2 regions of the Kinneretia aquatilis genome follow, and region 2 is predicted to be linked to the other one. Evidence: riboswitches for the same ligand, from Rfam matches in the RefSeq annotation. Region 2 holds a riboswitch; the other holds the start of a gene.

Region 1 (6,497 bases), on a different contig from region 2:
TCTTGTGGCGGTAGTGCCCTTCGGCCGCGGCCGAGATGGTCTCGCGGTAGGCCACGCGGGGCGGTTGGGTGTGCAGCTCGAATTTGTAGCTCTCACGCAGGCGCTCCAGCAGCAGGCGCAGGTGCAGCTCACCCAGACCATAGATCACCGTCTCCTGGGTTTGGCCGGCCTGGTCCAGGCGCAGGCAGGGGTCTTCCTCGACCAGGCGGCTCAACTGCTCCCAGAGCTTTTGCTCGTCGCCATGGCGCACCGGGCGGATGGCCATGCCATGCACGGGCACGGGGAAGTCCAGCGGGCGCAGATGGATGTGGGCATCCTCGGGCGCGTCGTGCAACACAGCGTCGTAGTGCAGGTCGTCGACCTTGGCGATGGCGCAGAGCTCGCCCGGTAGGGCCTGCTCCACCTCGACATGCCGGCCGCCCTGCAGCAGGAAGAGGTGGCCGACGCGGAATGGCTTGCGTGCCGAGCCGATGAAGAGCTGGCTGTGGCGGCGCAGCGTGCCCTGGTGCACGCGCATCACGCCCATCTTGCCGAGGTAGGGGTCGGAGATGATCTTGAACACATGGGCCAGCACATGGGCGCTGGGCTCGGGCAAGGCTTGCAGGGGCAGGGCCTCGGGGCCCTCGCCGCGCAGGAACAGGGGCGGGTTGCCTTCGGCCGGGTTCGGCAGCAGGCGCTCGATCACATCGAGCAGCTCGGCCACGCCGGCGCCGCTGCGCGCCGAGGTGAAGCAGACCGGGATCAGGTGCCCCTCACGCAAGGCCTGCTCCAGCGGCACGTGAAGCTCGCGCGGGTCGACATCGCCTTCGCTGAGATAACGATCCACAAACGCGGCATCCACCTCCACCACCTGCTCGACCAGGGCCTGGTGCGCCAGGCCCACCGAGGAAAAATCGGCCTGGCCGATGATGTTGTAAAAGCAGTCCAGCACGCGCCGCCCGCCTTCGGCCGGCAGGTTCAGGGGCAGGCATTCGCGCCCGAACACCGTGCGGATCTGCGCCAGCAGGCCTGGCAGGTCGAGCTCGGCCAGATCGATCTTGTTGATCACGATCAGCCGGCACAGGCCGCGCTGAGCGGCGGTCTCCATCATCTTGCTGGCCATGGGCTCCAGCCCGCTTTGCGCGTTGAGCACCAGCACCGCCGTGTCCACCGCCTCCAGCGCTGGCAGAGACTGGCCGATGAAATCGGCCGCCCCGGGCGTGTCGATGGCGTGGATGCGCACGCCGCCATGCTCCAGATGCACCACGCTGCTGTGCAGGGAATGCTGGTAGCGGCGCTCCAGCGGGTCGAAATCGCTGACGGTGTTGCCGCGCTCCACCGTGCCGGCCTGGGTGATGGCGCCGGCCTGCAGCAGCAAGGCCTCCAGCAAGCTGGTCTTGCCCGCCGCCGCGGGGCCGACCAGGGCCAGGCTGCGCAGGGCCGCGACCGCTGGCGAAAGGTGCGACTGGGGCGCACCGGTGGCGGATGGGGCGCGGCTGGCGTCGCCGTTCGGGCTCGGGCTCATGGCAGTCTCCTTGGCTCTCCGGCGCCCCGGCTTTTGTGGGGCGCGGTGATGGATGCGTGCGCGGTGCCGGGCTTTGACGCAGGGGAGGGGTCCGCTCGGCTCTGGCCTCAGGGTAGAGGAAGCCCGGCCGGCTTACAAGGCCCGCGCCGGCGGGCTTGGGCCGGTTCGCTCAAGTGGCCGCTTGCGCCCGGCCGGCCCAGGCGCCGAGCTCAGGCCCGCAGAAGGCGTAATCCAGCTCGGGCCGGCGGCCGCAGATCAGGTCCGCCAGGGCCGCGGCCGAGCCGCAGCTGTGCGTCCAGCCTAGGGTGCCGTGCCCGGTGTTGAGGAAGAGGCGGCCAACGCGGCTGGCGCCGATGTAAGGCAGGTTGGAGGGCGTGGCCGGGCGCAGGCCGGTCCAGTACTGGGCGCCGCTGGGCTGGCCCTCGGGCGCCACCATCTGCGGGAACAGCTCGCGCGTGCGCCGCAGCAAGGCCTCGCAGCGGCGCAGATTGAGCGTGCTGTCATAGCCATTGAGCTCGGCCGTGCCGGCCACGCGCAGGCGATCACCCAGGCGCGAGAACACCAGCTTGTACTCGTCGTCGGTCAGCGAGACCTGGTAGCTGTGCGCGGGCGAGATCACCGGCAGCGTCATCGAGTAGCCCTTGGCCGGGTAGATGTTGAGCGACACGCCCAGCTCGCGCGCCAGGCCGCGGCTGAAGGAGCCCAGGCAAAGCACAAAGCGGTCGGCGGTCAGGCGCTCGATTTCACCGTTCGCATCGGCCACGATCACCCGCGCCAGATCCTGGCCCTCGCGCTCGCAGCCCAGCACACGCGTCTGATAGCGGAACTTCACCCCGGCCTGCTCGGCCAGGGCGGCCAGTGCCTGGGTGAAGCGATGGGCGTCGCCCGACTCGTCGCTGGGCGTCATGCTGCCGCCGACGATCTGCGCGCGGCATTGCGCCAGCGCCGGCTCGATGGCCACGCATTCCTCGGGCGTTTTCATGTCCAGCTCGCAGCCTTGCTCGCGCATGATGCGGGCCGGCTCCTGCGCAGCGGCGTACTCCTGCTCGCTGGTGTAGAAGTGCAGGATGCCTTGCTGGCGCTGGTCGTAGGCGATGCCGGTGGCGGCGCGCAGGCGCTGCAGCTGCTCGCGGCTGTAGAGGCCCAGATTGACGATGTTGCGGATGTTGTGGGCGGTGCGGCCCGGCGTGCATTCGCGCAGGAACTGCAGGCCCCAGCGCCACTGGGCCGGGTCGGCGCGCAGGCGGAAGAGCAGGGGCGCATCCTCCTTCATCAGCCATTTCAAGACCTTGAGCGGCGCGCCCGGGTTGGCCCAGGGCTCGGCATGCGAGACGGAAATCTGGCCGCCGTTGGCATAGCTGGTTTCCAGGCCGGCCGCGGGCTGGCGGTCGATCACGGTGACTTCAAAACCCGCTTGGCGCAGATACCAGGCGGTGGTGACGCCGGTGACCCCGGCGCCCAGGACGATTGCGTGCATGTGTGCACTCCTGAAACAAGACAAACAGACCGTTGAGTGAGACGCGCAGGCGTACGCCCAGGCCCAGCGCGGGCTGTGTTTCGTTCCAGGCAGGTGAGGCACCCCAGGGTGGGGCGCGAGCCGGGCAGAGCACAGATCGGGCAATGGCAGCAAGAGCGTGCGCTTGACGCGCGCCGCTCCCGCTGTCCCTGTTACCTGAGAGATTCAGCCGCGCCCCGGGGGCATGGCCTTGCTCCTTCGGTGGCGGCTTGCGCATCGTCTGCGCGGGCCGCTCTCTCCAGCATTCGGCTTGTTGACGGATCCAGTACGGGGCCTGAGCGAGTATGGGAGCTTGCGCCTTCGGCGGCAGGGTCCAAAGCGGGCCTGCACTCTCCTGAATCCGGTGTGCAGTGTAGACGGGCTTGCCTGTATGCGAAGTCAGGGCAAATGCGGGGCAGCCCTGGGATCAGCGAGAGTCGGCCAGGAGTCCGGTCGGACGGACACAGTTTCGGCCCTCGCCCTTGGCTTGGTAGAGGCGCTCATCGGCCAGGGCGCACAAGGCTTCGGGCGTGTGGGCTTCGGCGTTGCCGGCCAGGCCCATGCTGACGGTGATGCCATGCAGATCGGGGTGCAGGCTGCGCCAGTCAAAGCGCTCGATCTGCTGGCGCAGCTTGTCGCAGAGCTGGCTGGCCAGGGGCAGGGGGGCCTCCACCAGGATCAGGGTGAACTCCTCGCCGCCATAACGCGCCACCACATCGGCGCGCCGGCAGTGGTCACGCAGCAGGCGAGCAAGCTGGCGCAGCACGGCATCGCCCACCGCATGGCCGAAGCGGTCGTTGACGGCCTTGAAGTGATCGAGGTCCAGCATGGCCAGGCTGAGCGGGTGGCGAAAGCGCGCCGCGCGCTCGCACTCCTGTTCAAGCAGCAGGTCCAGCCAGCGGCGATTGGCCAGGCCGGTCAGGGCGTCCTCATGGCTGAGCTGGCGCAGCAAGTCGGCTTGCGCCGAGAGTTGCGTCAGCAAGGCCTGCTTTTCCTGATCCGCCTGTCGGGCTGCCTGCAATTCCTGGCTCAGGGCCTGGGCCTGCTGGCGCACGAACAGGCCGCGCAGGCGCTGCTGCGAGTGCTCGCCCAGCAGGCGTTGTTCGCAGGCATGGTGGGCCTTGTAGTGCTGCAGGGCCAGGGCGTGATCGGCTCGCCGCTCGGCCAGCTCGGACAGGGCCCGATGAGCCTGGCTTGCCAGGGCGGTGAGCCGGCCTTTCGTGGCATGAGCCAGTGCGCGTTCCAGGGCGCCCTGGGCTTGCGGCAGATCGTTTCGGGCTTGCCACACGTCGGCCAGGCCCATCTCGATGCTGCACAGCGAAGGGCTGTCGCCCACGCTCAGGGCCAGCGGCCGGGCTTCTTCGAAGGCGGCCAGGGCCGCGTCCACTGCCCCTCGCGCCAGGCAGGACTGGCCCAGGCCCAGCAGTGCCTGGCCGAGATCGTTGACATTGCCGGTGCGCCGCGACAGGGTCAGCGCTTCGTCCAGAAGAAGGCAAGCCTCGGCATGCTGGCCGAGTTTGCTCAGCAGTGTGCCCAGGTCCAGCGCGCTGGTGGCCTGGCGCGCCAGGTCCTGGGTCTGGCGTGCGCAGTGCAGGCTGCGCTGAAGATGCTCCGCGGCCAAGTCCATCTCACCAATGCCTTGCAGCACCTGGCCCATCTGACCCAGGGCATAGGCCTGATCGACGATGGAGCCGTTGTGCTCGGCCAGTGCGAGGCTGAGCTGAAGCAACTCGAGGGCCTCCGGGAATTGGCCCTGCGTGAGGCGGGTCACCGCCATATTGTTCAGGGCGCGAGATTCGGCATGACTGGCCTGGTGGAGGCGGGCGAGTTCCAGGGCTCGCTGGTCCAAATGCAGGGCCTGTTCATAGTCGCCTTGGCGGGCCTGTATCAGGGCCTGCAAGTTCAAGGCATCCAGATGGCCATCGATCTCGCCCAGCGCCTCCAGCAGGCTGTGGGCCCGATCCAGTCGGGCTTGCAGTGGCGCCACCGGCTGGCCCAGGATGAACTCGCACAGGCTCCAGCGCAGCAAGGCATAGGCCAGGCCGCGCGGGTGGTCGATGGCCAGGGCCTGCTCATGGGCCTGCTGCGCCAGACGCAAGGCCCGCGGCGTGTCCGACATGCGCAGCGCGTAGGCTTCGGCATTCAGCGCGTCCACCTGCTCCGGCGTGAGCCGGGGGCGGCAGGGAGGCTGTGCTCGGGCTTTCATCGGCCGGCGTTCAAGGTCTCGGGCTTGCCGCCTGGCACTGCGCTCACTTGAGCGGAATCGGCGTGGCGCGATCCACCGGCACGGCGGTCACGCTGTTCTGCGGCGAGCCGTCGACCAGGCGGTCCGAATAGGTCAGGTAGACCAGGGTGTTGCGCCGGCTGTCGACCATGCGCACGATGCGCAGTTTCTTGAACACCAGGGACATGCGCTCGTTGAACACCTCTTCCTGCCGTGCCAGGGGCTTGGCGAAACCGATCGGCCCGGTCTGACGGCAGGCGATGGAGGCCTCGGCTTTGTCTTCGGCCAAGCCCAGGCCGCCCTTGATGCCGCCGGTCTTGGCGCGCGAGACGTAGCAGGTCACGCCCGTGACCTTGGGGTCTTCGTAGGCCTCCACCACCACCTTGTGATCGGGGCCGATCAGCTTGAACGCAGTGTCGACCTCGCCCACGGCCTCGCCGCTCGCCCGGGCCGGCAGGCCCAAGAAAAGAGCTGCGATTCCCAGCCCCATCAGGCCGGCACGGCGCCAGAACGAGGAGATCTTCGAGGCGAGCGGGGTGTGCGTCTTGGGCATGGTGGCGGCGTGTGCGGTGGCGTCGAGTGGTGGGGCGTCAGTGCTCGCCAGGGCTCGGGCGTTCGCGTGAGCCCAGGACTTGGCAAAAGCGCAGCAGATAGCCATCCAGGTCTTGTACCAGAAACTCCAGTTGCCCTTCTTCTTCCCGCTCGGACACCGGGTACCAGCTTTCTTCCAGCGCGCGGAAGAGGGGGCAGCCGAACTGGCGCAGCTGCGCCTGGAGCTGCTCGACATCCTCGACCTCGATCTGCAGATTCATGCCGCGGCCACGCGGCGTTTCGGTCGGCGCGGTCAGCCAGCTGTGCGCGTGGTCTTGCTCCAGCATCAGCTGCGCGCGGCCGAGCTCCAGATAGGCAAACGGGGGATCATCGCGGCGAAAGCGGACCTCAAATCCGCAGGCCCGGTAGAAGTGCAGCGATGCAGCCAGATCGCTGACGGCGAGCTCGGGCACCATGGGGTTCCAGAAGGGTTCGGTGGGCGCGCAGCGGTTCACGGTGGATGGGGAGCGTGGCGAAGCGCCGATTGTGTGCGGCATCCGTGGCTTGGCTGGGCGAGTTGCGCGCCGCCGGCGAGGGGCGCTTCCAGGGCCTGCCGGCTGTCCGCCGGTGCCTGCACGCGATCGTGCAAGCCGTAGTCGCGCAGCACGGCGGCCACGCGCAGGCGATAGTCGGCAAACACTGTCGCCCGACCCTGAGCCTGGCCCTCGCGGTGGGCGGCTTGC
Region 2 (6,497 bases):
CGTCCTTGCAGGCCATGTAGGCGGCGTGCGGGCCGCCATTGCCCATGGGCATGCCGAAGCGCTGGGTCGTGCCCACGGCGATGTCGGCGCCTTGCTCGGCGGGGGCCTTGATCAGGGTCAGGGCCAGCAGGTCGGCGGCAGCGATCAGCAGCGCACCTTGGGCATGGACCGCGTCGGCGGCGGCTTGCAGGCTGCGCACATCGCCGTTCACGCCGGGGTATTGCAGCAGGGCGGCGAAGCACTCGCTCTTGCCAGCCTCAGCAGCCGGGCCCACCACCACGTTGAAGCCCAGGGGCTCGGCACGGGTGCGCACCACTTCCAGGGTTTGCGGCAGTACGTCGTCGGCGACGAAGAAGGTCTGGCTCTTGCTCTTGCCCACGCGGGCGGCCAGGGTCATGGCTTCGGCGGCGGCGGTGGCTTCGTCCAGCATGGACGCGTTGGCAATGGCCATGCCGGTCAGGTCGGTCACCATGGTCTGGAAGTTGACCAGGGCCTCCATGCGGCCTTGCGAAATTTCAGCCTGGTAGGGCGTGTAGGCGGTGTACCAGGCGGGGTTCTCGAGGATGTTGCGCAGGATGACGCCGGGTGTCAGCGTGTCGTAGTAGCCCTGGCCGATGTAGCTCTTGAGCACCTTGTTCTTGCCCGCCAGCGCCTTCAGCTCGGCCAGGGCCTGGGCTTCGGTCGCAGCCGCCGGCAGGTCCATGCCCACTGAGCGCTTGATGCTGGCGGGCACCACGGCTTCGATCAGGGCGCGGCGCGAGGCGGCACCGATCACCGACAACATGCCGGCTTCGTCAGCGGCATCGGGGCCGATGTGGCGGGCTTGGAATTCGGTGGCGTTCTCGAGCACCGACAGGGGCTGCAGGGCGGACATCAACATGGCAAATCCTTGGAGCCTGGCGCCGCTTGTGGCGGCCTCAGGCCGTTTGTGTTCGGGAGAGCCTGCCACAGCAAGGCGCAAGGACTGCGCTCTGTGGCAGGGGGTGCCGCGGCCTCACTCATAGAGCCGCCGCGGCCGGTTTGATCAGCTGTTCTTGACCAGCTCGTCGTAGGCGGTGCTGTCCATCAGGCCGTCCAGCTCGGCCGGATTGCTCAACTTGACCTTGAAGAACCAGCCGGTCTTCAGCGGGTCGCTGTTGGCGAGCGACGGGTCGTCGCGCAGGGTTTCGTTGACTTCGGTGATCTCGCCGGCGACCGGCATGTAGACGTCGGCGGCGGCCTTGACCGACTCCACCACGCCCGCCACTTCCTTGGCTTCGAAGCTGCTGCCCACGGCAGGCAGGTCCACGAACACCACATCGCCCAGGGCGTCTTGTGCGTGCACGGTGATGCCCACGGTGACGATGCCGTCGGCTTCGATCTGGACCCACTCGTGGTCAGGCGTGTACTTGATGTTGCTCATGCGGTGCTCCGTTGCTTTCGGAAGGTGGAAAGGAGAAAGAAAATGAAATGTAGGGTGCCCGATCGGGGCCGGGCAAGCGCGACGAGAGCCGAGCCGGCTCTCATCCGTTCAGCCGCGGTAGTAGCCGTTGGGCGTGAACGGGGTGCTGGACACCGTCATCGGTGTGCGCTTGTCGCGGACGATGGCGAAGACTTCGGTGCCCAGGGCCGCAAATTCCTTGGCCAGGTAAGCCAGGGCCACCGGCTTGCCTACCGTGGGGCCCAGGGTACCGCTGGTGACCACGCCGATTTCCACGCCCTCGGCGTTGACCAGCTTGGCGCCTTCGCGCACCGGCATGCGTTCGCTGCTGACCAGGCCGACGCGCTTGCGAGCGGCGCCCTTGGACAGCTGCTCGTCCACCACGGCGGCACCGGGGTAGCCACCGGCACGGGCGCCACCGGCGCGGCGCACCTTCTGAATGGCCCAGGTCAGCGAGGCTTCCACCGGGGTGGTGCCGGTGTCGATGTCATGGCCGTAGAGGCACAGGCCCGCTTCCAGGCGCAGCGAATCGCGCGCACCCAGGCCGATGGGCTTGACTTCCGGCTGGGCCAGCAGCTTGCGGGCCAGCTCGACTGCCTGGTCCTGGTGGACCGAGATTTCGAAGCCGTCTTCGCCGGTATAGCCCGAGCGGGTCAGGAAGGTCTCAATGCCGTCCAGATTGAAGAAGCCGCCGGTCATGAAGGTCAGCTTGGCGACTTCAGGGTTCAGGCGCGACAGGGCGGTCACGGCCTGCGGGCCTTGCAGGGCCAACAGGGCTTGCTCGGGCAGGGGCAAGACCTGGCACTTGTCGCCGATCTTGGCCTGCATGTGGGCGATGTCCTGCACCTTGCAGCCGGCGTTCACCACCACAAAGAGGTCGTCCGGGCGGCGGGCGATCATCAGGTCGTCCAGGATGCCACCTTGTTCATTGGTGAACAGGGCATAGCGCTGCTTGAACAGGCCCAGGTCGATCACATCGACCGGCACGATGGTTTCCAGCGCAGCGGCAGCGCCATCGCCGATCAGGCGGACCTGGCCCATATGGGACACGTCGAACAGGCCGGCGGCCGCGCGGGTGTGCTTGTGCTCGGCCATCACGCCGGTCGGGTACTGCACGGGCATGTCGTAGCCGCCGAAGGGCACCATCTTGGCGCCGAGTTCGATGTGCAGGGCGTGCAGGGGGGTCTTGAGCAGGGGAGCGGAGGAGTCAGCAGCGGACATGGGAGCAGCTTTCGAGGGCAATCATCTGGCCCACGCCCCTGAGACCGACTCAAGGAGTGGGGGGGAATGCCCTCGCTGTCCGCTTTACCTGAGAGATTGGCCGCCGGCGTATTGCCAACAGCTTGCCCCTTCGGTGGACGGGCTCGAAACCCGTCTCTCTCCAGTGAGGACGCCCGACGTTTTGTGAACGGGCGTTTTATCAGTCCTTTTGCCTGAGCGTTCGCAGCGTGGGATCACCAGTGCCACTGCGCCTTCGGCGGCTTCCGCGAGGAAGCTCTCTCCTGACGGCGGCGATTGTAGCCCTGGTTTTTGCGCAAAAAGTGGCTCCGTGGCGAGGCCTTTTCGCAAATCCACAAATGCGCCGGCTTCCTCGCGTTCATCACGCCATGGCGGGCGCCGCTTCTGCCTATGCTGGCCGCAGCATGAATCACGCCTTGCAGGCAACACCGCGCCCATGAGCCACACCGCGCCCGAAATTCACCTCTGCATCCAGCAGCCCGGGGCCTATGTGCACTCCCTGGGCTTGCTCGATCAGGCGCGCTACTTCCGCTACCAGTTCCGCCGCCTCGGGGCCGAGGTCAGCATGGCGAAGAACCGGCTGCGCCATGGGGCGATCAATTTCATCTTTGGCGCCCATCTCGGTTTTGAGCCGGCCTTGCTCGATCGCCATGTCTGCGTGTTTGTGAACCTGGAGCAGCTGGGCGAGGGCGGGGCCCAGGTCTCGCCCGAGTATTTGCAGCTGCTGGCGAACTGGCCGGTGGTGGATTACGACGCCGCCAACTGCAGCGCCTACCGCGCCCGGCCGGATCAGGTGCCGGTGTTCCCCCTGCTGCATGCACCGTACCTGAGGCCGGCGGAATCCATCCCGCTGGAGCAGCGGCCCATCGATCTGCTGTTCATCGGCAGCATGAACGATCGCCGCCGCGCCTGGCTGGATCGCATCGAGGCCCTGGGCTTGAGCGTGGCCTTGTTCGACGGCCCGCTTTACGGCCCCGAGCGTGATGAGTTCATCCGCCAGGCCAAGGCCGTGCTCAATGTGCATTTCTACGAGAGCAGCCGCTTCGAGCAGACCCGGGCGGCGATCTGCCTGTCCCTGGGCACGCCCGTCATCTCCGAGCGCGCGCCGGGCACCGAGGTGCATCCGGCCTTCGAGGACTCGGTCCTGTGGCTGGAGGGCGGGCAGCTGGAGCAGTTCTTCAGCGAGGACTTCGGCACCCCGGCGTTTTTTGATTTCGCCCGCCTGGCGCTGGAGCGCTTTGAGCAGGCCGACCCGGCTGTGGCCTATGCCGAGATGCTCGCCGTTGCGGCCAACCATGCCGTTGAACGCCTGCCGGCCTTGCCGCAAGCGCCCTGGCGGCCGCAGCGCCTGCATGTGGGCGCCGGCGCCGATTACAAAGCCGGCTGGCTCAATATCAGCCGAGATGCCGAGCAAGAGCCCGATCTTCGGCTGGACCTGAGCCGCCCACTGGATCTGCCGCTGCGCGACCAGTCGGACGCGCATGGCCCGATCGAGCTGCAGGCCGAGAGCCTGGAGTTGCTCGACGTCAGCGGCCTGCAGCATGAGGCTTCGGCATTGAAGACCTTGCTGAATCAGGCTTTGCGTCTGCTGCAAACCGGCGGCGAGCTGCAACTGGATTTGGCCGGCGCCTTGCCACCCGAGCCTGCAGCTGCTGCGGGCTGGCTGGCCGCGCCCGATCTCTTCAGCAGCTTCTGGCAGGCTTGCGGCGAGGATTTCTGGGCGCTGGGCTGGTTCGGGCAGCGCTTCGAGCTGCTGGCCCATGCCTACTTCGATGCCCAGGCGCGGCCCTGCGAGGCCGAGGCGGCCCTGGGCACGCGGGTGGTGCTGCGCAAGATCGAGAGCTCGCTGCGCGAGCGCACCACGGCGCGGGCGCGCCAGAGCCGCTTGCGCCTGCCCGACGATGCCGTGGACGCGGCCCACCGCCTGTTGCCCGCCTGCCCGGCGGCGCAGGCCGGCGCGACGAAGAAATTCAAGTGGTCCATCCTCGTGCCCAGCCTGCCGGCGCGGCGCGAGCTGCGCAAGCGCATGCTGGCCATCCTGGAACCCCAGGTGGCCCGCTATCCCGATGTGGAACTGCTGGTGCTCGAAGACAACCGCAGCCGCGAGTACGGCCCCAAGCTGCAGGCCATGATCGACATCGCCCAGGGCGAGTACCTGAACTTCGTGGACGATGACGACGAGATCTCCGAGCACTACGTCGACACCATCTACCCCTTGCTGAACGGAGTTGATTGCGTGGGCTTTTCGGCGCGCATCAGCGTCGAGGGTGGGCCCTTCAAATCGGTGTTCTACAGCATGAAGAACAAGGTCTGGGTCGATGCGCCCGAGGGCTATTACCGCAACCCGCAACACTTGACCCCCATCCGCAGCGAGCTGGTGCGTCAGATCCCCTGGGTCGGCCACTACGGGGCGGATCGCACCTGGTCGCACAAGATGTCGGCCTCCGGCCTGCTTCAGACTGAAAACGTGACCGACGCGGTGCTCTACACCTACTACGCCACGCAGAAAGAAAACCGCGAAGGCGTCTGGCGCTGAGCGCTGCTGAGCAATCAGATCACGTGGTGGCCTGACTTCAGGTACCAGTCGGCCATGCGCTGACCGTTCCAGCGCAGCGTCACATGCTCGGCCTGCCGGGCCGGAGGCAAGGCGGCGCGCGGGGTGAACAGGGCCACGCACTGGCCGCCGGGCTGGCGCACGCTGTCGTAGATCAGGCCCGCGCTGCCTTGCTCGCGCAGGCTCTGGGCGAAGGGCCGCGAGGCGGCGTAGGAGTTCGCATCCAGCAGCGCCAGCGCGCGCAGATCACGGTCGTCGGCACGCAGTTCGTGCAAATCGGCCTGCACCGTGACGCGGTAGCAGCGCAGATCCACATCGATGGCCGGCTCGGCCGTGCGGGCGAGAAAGAGCGCGCGGTGGTGGCTGACCTCGGCCACGGCGGTTTCCAGCGTGGCCGCGGCGTAGTAGACACCGTAGCTGCCGTCGGAAAAACGGCTGCCCTCGGGGTTCAGGTGGGTGAAGGCCGCCATGATGGGGCTGCTCCCGGGGCCGCAGAGGCGCTGCTCGGGCGGCACCAGGCTCAGCTCGCCGAGTTGCTCGCGCAGGCGCGGGTTGCCGAGCGCCTCGATGGCGAAGACCACGGCCAGGTCCGCCGGCTCGGCCACTGCGTCGAACAGCAGCACGGGCGGGTAGCGGCTGGGCAGTAGACGGCAGGAATCCGGCCAGTGCACGGGGATGCAGGGCAGGGCGATCGGGGCAGACGGGGGCAGGGCGGAGGAGCTCAAACGCCAGGTCTTTCAGGCCCAGCCGCCGCGCTGTGCATCCAGGTACTGGCGCACGACAAAGAGATCGGCGATCTGGCCGCCCAGCATGCGCGAAAGGGCGCTGCCGCCGCCGAACAGGGGCGCGCTGTTGGCCTTCTTGATCCAGGCATCGGCCCGCTCCGGGATGGGAAGCAGGATCTGCAGGCTGGCGTAGATGCTGAACAGATGAGACAGGCGCTCCAGCGTGGCGCCGTCCAGGCCGGCCTTGATGCGGCCGGCTTTCCAGTCGTAAAACGTGGTGCGGCCGCAGCCGAGCAGGCGCTGCTGTTCTTCATTGCTCAGGCCCCAGGCCTGGGCCATGCGAAAAAACGTGCGCAGCGCCGCGCCGGCGGCGGCCGGGGTGTGCAGATCGGGCAAGCCCGGCTGCGGCTGGCTGTGGAAGTCCGAAGGAAGGGCGGCCATGGCGAACTCCTGGCAGGTGGGCGGCGCCGGCCTGGGCAGGCAGGAGCGGCGTCGCTGAGGAGTTCAGTGTAAGTTCTTTGGCGAACGAAAACAAGAATTCAGTACGGAACTGAATTTT

The links. A riboswitch is a leader RNA that binds a small molecule or an ion and turns the genes downstream of it on or off. The one in region 2 is predicted to bind glycine.
Positions count from the first base shown of each region.
Region 1: it holds a riboswitch for glycine, as region 2 does, so the genes downstream of both, C1O66_RS00115 (D-amino acid dehydrogenase) here and gcvT (glycine cleavage system aminomethyltransferase GcvT) in region 2, are expected to answer to the same signal.

Region 1 is NZ_POSP01000001.1:21,267-27,763, forward strand. It holds gene fusA (elongation factor G) at 1-1,504, opposite strand, end outside; gene C1O66_RS00115 (D-amino acid dehydrogenase) at 1,674-2,981, opposite strand; glycine riboswitch at 3,154-3,272, opposite strand; glycine riboswitch at 3,274-3,367, opposite strand; gene C1O66_RS00120 (diguanylate cyclase) at 3,427-5,205, opposite strand; gene C1O66_RS00125 (CreA family protein) at 5,249-5,713, opposite strand; gene C1O66_RS00130 (bleomycin resistance protein) at 5,814-6,269, opposite strand; gene C1O66_RS00135 (antibiotic biosynthesis monooxygenase family protein) at 6,266-6,497, opposite strand, start outside.
Region 2 is NZ_POSP01000004.1:836,995-843,491, forward strand. It holds gene gcvP (aminomethyl-transferring glycine dehydrogenase) at 1-880, opposite strand, end outside; gene gcvH (glycine cleavage system protein GcvH) at 1,025-1,402, opposite strand; gene gcvT (glycine cleavage system aminomethyltransferase GcvT) at 1,511-2,641, opposite strand; glycine riboswitch at 2,707-2,815, opposite strand; glycine riboswitch at 2,832-2,935, opposite strand; gene C1O66_RS23250 (hypothetical protein) at 3,096-5,195, shown strand; gene C1O66_RS23255 (RES family NAD+ phosphorylase) at 5,210-5,938, opposite strand; gene C1O66_RS23260 (antitoxin Xre-like helix-turn-helix domain-containing protein) at 5,951-6,379, opposite strand.